2 linked regions of the Natranaerobius thermophilus JW/NM-WN-LF genome follow. The main gene of each other region encodes a partner of the protein of the gene in region 2 in a complex. Links are inferred from orthologs where the notes say so. Each region holds a gene or a part of one and is shown on either strand. Other genes may lie near its edges.

What was found.
Region 1: the proteins of secY (region 2) and secG are in contact, whole or in part, in a crystal structure (PDB 5AWW), measured with the Thermus thermophilus proteins. The link is inferred for Natranaerobius thermophilus JW/NM-WN-LF from one-to-one orthologs. Residues at the interface, in WP_096411648.1 of Thermus thermophilus: Leu14, Gln16, Arg17, Phe20, Ile34, Pro35, Pro37, Ile72, Arg108, Arg109, Asn112, Gln113, Arg116, Ile117, Ile120, Pro145, Gly146, Trp147, Phe152, Phe155, Val156, Val159, Thr160, Val162, Ala163, Gly164, Ala166, Leu167, Trp170, Glu173; in WP_223903268.1 of Thermus thermophilus: Tyr5, Ile9, Tyr12, Leu13, Ala16, Leu19, Val20, Val23, Leu24, Gln26, Glu27, Pro28, Gln30, Gly31, Ala32, Asp34, Leu35, Met36, Gly37, Gly38, Ser39, Ala40, Asp41, Leu42, Phe43, Ala45, Arg46, Val48, Tyr53, Thr56.

Annotation. Positions count from the first base shown.
Region 1 is NC_010718.1:2,121,984-2,126,218, forward strand. The notes cover bases 773-3,526. They hold secG (preprotein translocase subunit SecG), read right to left. Parts: upstream 2,390-3,526; coding sequence 2,156-2,389; downstream 773-2,155. Other genes in these bases: NTHER_RS10245 (sodium-translocating pyrophosphatase), read right to left, coding at 773-2,020; eno (phosphopyruvate hydratase), read right to left, coding at 2,460-3,526. Also shown: more of NTHER_RS10245, read right to left, coding at 59-772; more of eno, read right to left, coding at 3,527-3,743; gpmI (2,3-bisphosphoglycerate-independent phosphoglycerate mutase), read right to left, coding at 3,771-4,235. UniProt on the Bacillus subtilis protein: Involved in protein export. Participates in an early event of protein translocation.
Region 2 is NC_010718.1:227,076-231,467, forward strand. What follows is about bases 1,111-4,021. They hold secY (preprotein translocase subunit SecY), read left to right. Parts: upstream 1,111-1,891; coding sequence 1,892-3,151; downstream 3,152-4,021. Other genes in these bases: rpsE (30S ribosomal protein S5), read left to right, coding at 1,111-1,225; rpmD (50S ribosomal protein L30), read left to right, coding at 1,238-1,429; rplO (50S ribosomal protein L15), read left to right, coding at 1,450-1,890; NTHER_RS01200 (adenylate kinase), read left to right, coding at 3,171-3,815; map (type I methionyl aminopeptidase), read left to right, coding at 3,812-4,021. In the rest of the region: rplF (50S ribosomal protein L6), read left to right, coding at 1-295; rplR (50S ribosomal protein L18), read left to right, coding at 324-689; more of rpsE, read left to right, coding at 719-1,110; more of map, read left to right, coding at 4,022-4,392. UniProt on the Bacillus subtilis protein: The central subunit of the protein translocation channel SecYEG. Consists of two halves formed by TMs 1-5 and 6-10.

The DNA of each region.
Region 1 (4,235 bases), 1.9 Mb from region 2 along the record:
GGTTATTGACATAACCACTTCTAGTGGTCTGAATATCGTTATTCTTTCGTATATTTATTTAGAAAAACAGGGGAGCAAAAACTAAGGAAACAATTGTCATTAGCTTAATTAAAATATTGATACTGGGGCCTGAAGTGTCTTTAAAGGGATCCCCAACTGTATCTCCTACTACTGAAGCTGCATGAGTCTCAGTACCTTTTCCACCATGATTTCCAGCTTCAATGTACTTTTTAGCATTATCCCAAGCTCCACCAGAGTTTGCCATAAAGATAGCCATCATAACACCAGAAGCCAAGGCTCCAGCTAGGAGACCTCCTAGGGCTTCTTTACCTAATCCTGGCAATAATCCAACCAATAATGGTACTACAACTGCAAGTAAGCCTGGTAATACCATTTGCTTAAGAGCTGCTGCAGTACTAATATCAACACAAGTTGCATAGTCTGGTTTTTCTTTTTCATCCATTATGCCCGGCTTTTCTTTAATTTGTCTTCTAACCTCGTCTATCATCTGGTTAGCAGCTTGGCCAACGGCATTCATAGTTAGAGCAGAGAAAAGGAATGGTAACATTCCGCCTAGCAATAGACCAATAATTACTGGTGCACTTGTCAAGTCAATATTATCAATATCTGCTGCTTGAGTATATGCACTAAATAATGCTAGAGCTGTTAGGGCTGCTGATCCGATGGCAAATCCTTTTCCAATTGCTGCAGTAGTGTTCCCTACTGCATCCAGCTCGTCAGTGATTTCTCGTACTTCAGGATCTAAATCAGCCATTTCTGCAATACCACCTGCGTTATCAGCTACAGGACCGTAAGCATCAACAGCAATTGTCATACCAACTGTTGCTAGCATTCCAACAGCAGCTATAGCAATTCCGTATAAGCCCGCAACTTGATGTGCTATAAATATAGCTACTGTTATAACGATAATGGGTAAGAAAGTACTTTTCATTCCAACAGCTATACCACTGATAATGTTAGTAGCTGCTCCTGTTCTTGAAGAATCTGCAATTCCCTTTACTGGTGCATAATGTTCTGAGGTGTAATATTCAGTAATTCTACCAATTAAAATTCCAGCAAGTAAGCCAGCTAAAATGGCGTAAAAAGGTCCTAACTCTCCCAATAGATTGTTAGTTAAAATAAAGGCAGCAATCACTACTATAATAGCACTAACTATGGTCCCTCTTTCTAAGGCAGAGGCTAGTTTCTGTCCTTCTCGGACTCTAACAAAGAAATAGCCGATAATTGAAGCAATTACTCCAACTGATCCTAGTAGTATGGGTAATAGAACCCCTTCAACACCATATTGGACAAGGCCAATGGTCATAGCTGCTATAATAGATCCTACAAAGGATTCAAATAGATCTGCACCCATTCCTGCAACGTCCCCTACATTATCACCAACATTGTCGGCAATTGCCGCAGGGTTCCTGGGATCATCTTCGGGAATGCCAGCTTCTACCTTACCAACAAGGTCAGCTCCAACATCGGCGGCTTTAGTATATATACCTCCGCCCACACGCGCGAATAATGCAATGGAACTAGCACCTAAGGCAAAACCATTAACAATTTCAGGATCTTCAAAAACCAAATACAAGATTCCTACACCCAAAATACCTAAGCCTACAACAGACATACCCATGACAGACCCGCCTGAAAAGGCTGTCCTTAGGGCTTGGGCAATCCCTTCATTCTGTGCGTCATTTGCTGTTCTCACATTAGCTCGAGTAGCCACAGTCATACCGATAAAACCAGCTGTACCTGAAAACAGGGCACCTACTAAGAAGGAAATGGCAGTTTGTATATCAATAGCAATTGTTATCACAACAAACAATACTATCACAAAAACTGCCAAACTCCGGTATTCCCTACGCAGGAATGCACTGGCACCCTCTTGAATGGCTGCAGCTAGTTCCTGCATCCTTTCAGAGCCTTCTTCACGCTTGTTCACTTGATTGATCAAATAAAAAGCAAATACTAACCCTATAATTCCTGCAATTGGTGCTGCTACTGCGCTCATGGCTTATCCCCCTTCAAATATGTATTTTAGTAGTACTAAAAACTACCTCAACCTATTGGTTGAGGTATTCAAGCGACAATACCGCTTATTTCGTAGAAGTTAGGTAATATCAGACCTGCATTATTATCCATAATCCTACAGACCTGATAGAGCTGCCAATAAAATTGAGTTTACAATAAACAAAATGGCAGTCACTGTGGTAACTTTACTTAGCAAGGCGTCAATACCCTTTTTCTTTCCAAAAACCGTTTCTGCACCCCCGGAAATTGCTCCTGACAGACCGGCGCTTTTCCCGGATTGTAGAAGAACTGTAGCAATCAAAACTAATGTTATGATAACGTGTAAACCTACTAAAACTGAATACAACATGATTTTAATTACACCCCCTTATCCCGTGTTATTTTATCATAGGGGGAATAAAAAAAGCAACAGTGAAAGACTAAACTTCTAGATTATAAAAACTTCCCATTCCTGGATATCTTGAAACTCCATAAAGCTCTTCTGAAATTCTGATTAATTGATTGTACTTGGCTACCCGGTCCATTCTAGATGGAGCTCCGGTTTTAATCTGACCTGCATTGGTTGCCACAGCTAGATCCGCAATAAAGGGATCATCTGTTTCTCCGGAGCGATGAGAAATCACAGATGTATATCCATTCTTTTTAGCCAGTTCAATTGCCTCTAAGGTTTCTGTAACTGTTCCAATCTGATTTAGCTTAATCAAAATACTATTAGCTATATCTTCTTTGATTCCTCGAGTCAATCTGTCAGTGTTTGTAACAAACAAATCGTCCCCTACTAGCTGTATTTTTCCCTGGAACTTTTCAGTCATTTTTTTCCAACCTTCCCAATCATCTTCTGACAACCCGTCTTCGATGGAAATAATTGGATAGTTTTCTACTAGGTCCTGATACAAATCAATCATTTCATCTGCGGTTAAGCTTTTACCTTCTCCCTCAAGATGATATTTATCACCTTGGTACAGCTCTGAAGCTGCAGCATCTATAGCTAACATAACTTGTTCACCAGGCTTGTAACCTACTTTTTCAATAGCAGTAATAATATATTCTAATGCTTCTTTATTGGATTTGAGATCAGGAGCAAAACCACCTTCATCTCCCACTGAAGTTGATAATCCTTCATCTTTTAAAACATTTTTCAAGGCATGGAAAATTTCAACTCCCATTCTCATAGCGTGTTGGAAGTTATTGGCCCTAATAGGCATAATCATAAACTCTTGGATATCTACATTATTATCTGCGTGTTCCCCGCCATTAAGAATATTCATCTGGGGTATTGGTAAGGTACTACTACTTACTCCTCCCAACACTTGATATAAAGGAAGCCCTAAAAATTCAGCCGAAGCTCTAGCAGCTGCTAGAGAAACTCCCAACATGGCATTAGCTCCTAGATTTTCCTTATTATCTGTTCCGTCTAGTTCTAGTAGCGCTCTATCGATGGCAGATTGAAAAGTAACATCCATCCCAACCAAATTGGGACCAATTTCCTCATTAACTTTGCTACACGCCTTTCTAACACCTTTACCCCCAAATCTATCTTCACCGTCTCTTAATTCTAATGCTTCATGTACACCTGTGGAAGCGCCAGAAGGTACCCTGGCGAAACCATAAGCACCTGATTCAGTATAAAGTTCAACTTCTACAGTTGGATTACCACGTGAATCAAATATTTCCCTAGCGTAAATTTCTTCTATCATGCTCATTATATATCCCTCCAGTTTGAATTTATTTTAATGATCTATTAATGATTTACCCGACATTTCTTGGGGCAATGGTAGTCCCATTAACTCTAATACTGTTGGTGCCACATCGGCTAGCTTTCCTCCCGATCTCAGAGGATACCTATTATCGTTATCTACTATGACAAAGGGGATTACATGACTAGTATGTGCAGTATGGGGAGAATTTTCCTCTGTATCAACCATTTTTTCAGCATTACCGTGGTCGGAAGTGATTACAGCAATTCCGCCCTGTTCAAGTATTTTAGGCACTAGTTCTCCTAAACAACGGTCCAGTGTAGCTACTGCTTTTACAGCGGCATCTAAATCCCCAGTATGACCAACCATATCAGGATTAGCGTAATTTAATAAAATAAAATCATAATCCTTTTTCTTCAATTCGGAATCCATGCGGTGAGTTACTTCAGCGGCACTCATTTCAGGCTGCTGATCATAAGTACTTACTTTCGGAGAAGG
Region 2 (4,392 bases):
TGGCTTTGAAAGACATTTGGAAATAGTCGGGGTTGGTTATCGAGCGCAGATGCAAGGGAAAAACCTTGTATTAAATGTAGGTTACTCACACCCTGTTACAATAGAACCACCTGAAGGTGTGGAGATTGAAGTACCCAAAAACAACCAAATTATTGTAAAAGGTACTGATAAAGAAGTTGTTGGACAGGTGGCTGCAAGAATTAGAGCTGTACGCAAACCTGAACCTTATAAAGGTAAAGGTATTAAATACGCAGAGGAACAAATTATTCGTAAGGTCGGTAAAACTGGCAAATAGGTCTTAAGTGAGAAAGGAGTGAAGTTGTATGCCGCGTTTTGATAGAAAACAAGCACGTAAAAAACGTCATCGACGGGTAAGAAAAAAAATATATGGCACTTCTGAAAGGCCTAGACTAAATGTTTATCGAAGTGCCAAAAACATTCACGCTCAAGTGATAGATGATAATAGAGGGCATACTTTAGTGCATGCTTCTACCCTGGATCCAGAAATTAAAGATGACTATCAGGGCAAGAACAACCAAGAAGCTAGCGCTGCTGTAGGCAGGTTGATTGCAAAGAGATCTAAAGATAAAGGAATAGAAGATGTGATATTTGACAGAGGTGGATATTTATATCACGGCAGGGTGAAAGCCTTGGCGGAAGCAGCACGTGAAGAAGGACTGAACTTTTAAGATAATCGACGAGAAGGAGGGAAAAGGTTTTGCGCAGAAAAGACTTTGACCCAAACAAACTTGATTTAAGTGAAAAAGTAGTAGAAATAAATCGTGTTACTAAAGTTGTTAAAGGTGGTCGCCGTTTTAGTTTCAGTGCCCTAGTAGTCGTTGGGGATGAAAATGGCTATGTTGGAGCCGGAAACGGTAAGGCCGTCGAAGTACCTGAAGCTATTAGAAAAGGTATTGAAGATGCTAAGAAAAACCTCATCAAAGTGCCAATGGTAGGAACTACTATACCACACGAAATTGTTGGTCGAGATGGAGGTGGCCAGGTCCTATTAAAGCCTGCTTATGAAGGTACAGGAGTTATTGCAGGTGGACCCGTTCGTGCCGTCTTAGAACAGGCTGGAATCAGAGACATTTTAACCAAGTCCTTAGGCTCCAATAATGCCAAAAGTATGGTAAATGCAACTATTGCAGGTTTAAACCAATTAAAAACTGCAGAACAAGTGGCCAGACTACGCGGTATATCTGTTAAAGACCTACAGGGTTAGGAGGGATTTGGAATGGCTGATAAAAAATTAAAAGTAACTCTGAAACGCGGTTTAATCGGAGTTTCAGATGGAAAGATAAGGACTATTAAAGCACTAGGACTTAAAAAACGGAGTCACTCCGTTATAAAAAATGATACTCCAGAAATTCGAGGTATGATTGATAAAGTTAGCAACCTTGTTGAAGTCGAGGAATTGGAAGCTTAGTTTTAAGGAGGTGGGAACAGTTGAGATTGCATGAATTAAGACCTAAAACTAACTATAAAAAGTCACGAAAGAGAAAAGGACGTGGGATGAGTTCCGGTCTGGGAAAAACGGCAGGCCGGGGCCATAAAGGTCAAAATGCAAGAACCGGTGGTGGAGTTCGTCCAGGTTTTGAAGGTGGTCAAATGCCTTTACAAGAGCGACTGCCTAAAAGAGGTTTTACTAATGCCTTCAAAAAAGAATATGCCATCGTTAATGTAGAAACTCTTAATGATTTTGAAGAAGGAACCGAAATAACTCCTGAAGTTTTACTAGAAAGTAAAGTAATTAAAGGTGTTAAAGACGGAATAAAAGTTCTAGGCAAAGGTGAGATTGACAAAAAAATAACAGTAAAGGCCCATAAATTTTCTAAACAAGCAAAAGAAAAAATTGAGGAAGCCGGTGGAAAGGTAGAGGTGATTTAGGGTGCTTGGTACTCTCGTTAATGCATGGCGCATTAAGGACCTGAGACAAAAGTTGATTTTCACCTTGGCTATGTTGTTTGTTTTTAGATTAGGTGCTCACGTACCGGTTCCTGGAATAGATGCTACACAAATTCAACAGCTGTTTGAAGGGCAAGATTTATTCGGGTTTTTAAATGTAATAGCTGGTGGAGCCTTGAGCCAGTTGTCAATATTTGCCATGAGTATTACCCCATACATCAATGCTTCAATTATCATGCAACTGTTAACTGTAGTTGTTCCAAAATTTGAGCAATGGTCCAAAGAAGGTCAAGAAGGAAAGAAAAAGTTAGCCCAGTATACTCGTTACGGGACAGTAATAATTGCTTTTCTGCAGGCCATAGGTATGACTTTAGGTCTATTAAGGCCTGCAGTAGTAGACCCGAGCTTTACATCTTATATGGTAATAATTCTGTCTCTTACGGCAGGAACTGCTTTTCTTATGTGGCTTGGTGAACAGATTAATGATAGAGGTATTGGAAATGGAATTTCCATCATTATATTTGCTGGAATAGTATCCCGGATACCTCAGGTTATTACTACAATGTACGAAATGGTAAGAGTGGGAGAAATTAATATTTTACTGGTGCTAGTATTACTAGCTATACTCTTGAGTGTAATTGTAGGAGTTGTAGCCTTACAGGAAGGTCGTAGACAGATTCCAGTACAATATGCTAAAAGAGTTGTAGGTCGAAAGATGTACGGTGGTCAGTCAACTCACATTCCATTAAAAGTAAATCAAGCAGGGGTAATCCCGGTAATCTTTGCATCATCAATTCTGATGTTTCCGGAAACTATAGCGCAATTCATACAACACCCCATTGCTGTTAGTATAGCAAATGCGATAGGATTTGGAACACCACTGAATACAGTTCTGTATGTTGTTTTAATAGTTTTCTTCACCTACTTCTATACAGCAATCCAGTTTAACCCTCAAGATATGGCAGACAATATGAAAAAATACGGTGGTTTTATACCCGGTATCAGACCTGGTAAACCCACAGCCAAATATTTAAGTAAAATCATGGATAGAATTACTCTTGCCGGAGCTTTTGCCCTGGCGGGTATTGTTATCTTACCAATATTACTCGATGGTGTAGTAGAGATGAACATTATGTTTGGTGGAACGGCATTGATCATTATGGTAGGTGTGGCTTTGGAGACAATGAAGCAAATCGAGAGCCAGATGTTGATGAGACACTATCAAGGCTTTATGAAGAAGTGATATTTTAGGGGGGTAAGAAATGCGCATAATTTTAATGGGACCTCCAGGAGCAGGAAAAGGAACACAAGCTGAAAAACTATCAAAAGAATTGGATGTACCACACATTGCAACAGGTGACATTTTTCGAAAAGCTGTATCCGAAGGAACTGAACTTGGCAAAGAAGCTAAATCTTACATGGATGCTGGACAGTTGGTTCCTGACGATGTTGTAATAGGAATTGTTGAAGAAAGATTAAAAAAGCCGGATTGTCATGAAGGTTTTATATTAGATGGTTTCCCTCGTACAGTGACTCAGGCTGAAGCCCTTGATAAAGTGTTGAGTGACAACCCCTTGACAGCGGCAGTATATATCGATGTATCAAAGGATGAATTGATAGATAGACTTTCAGGTCGTAGGATTTGTAGAAAATGCGGTAAAAGTTATCATATTAAGTTTAATCCTCCTCAAGTTCGGGGAGTCTGTGATGAGGACGAAGGCGAACTATATCAGAGAGACGACGATAATGAGGAAACGGCAAAAGAGCGACTGGAAGTTTATTTAGAAAATACCCAACCCCTGGTGGAGTATTACCAGGATCGAGGGATTTTAAAGAAAATTGACGGTACTAAGTCGCCTGAAGAGGTCTTCCGCGATATACTAAAGGCAGTGCAAGCAAAACAATGATTATTAAAAAAAGTAACCAAGAGCTAGAATTGATGAGAGTAGCAGGAAGAATCGTAGCAGAAACCCATCAAAAAGTTGCTGAAGCAATTACTCCAGGCATAACCACTGTAGAATTGGATAAAATAGCGGAAGACTATATAAAAAGGCAAAATGCTCATCCCTCTTTTAAAGGCTACCACGGGTTTCCGGCGAGCATATGTGCTTCAATAAATCATGAAGTTGTGCACGGAATTCCTGCCATTAAAAAATTGCAGGAAGGAGATATCATCAGTATAGATATTGGTGCTAATTATAAAGGTTATCATGGTGATGCAGCAAAAACTTACAAAGTGGGAGCCGTCGATGGTCAACTAGAAGAGCTCATAGACGTAACAGAGCAATCACTGTTTAAGGGTATTGAGCAGGCGGTTCCTGGCAATAGATTGAGTGATATCTCCCATGCTGTAGAAAAACATGTAAACAATCATAATTTCTATGTAGTAAAAAAATATGTAGGACACGGAATAGGTAGTGCTATGCATGAAGCACCTGAAATACCTAACTTTGGGCCTCCTGGAAAAGGACCTCGACTAAAAGC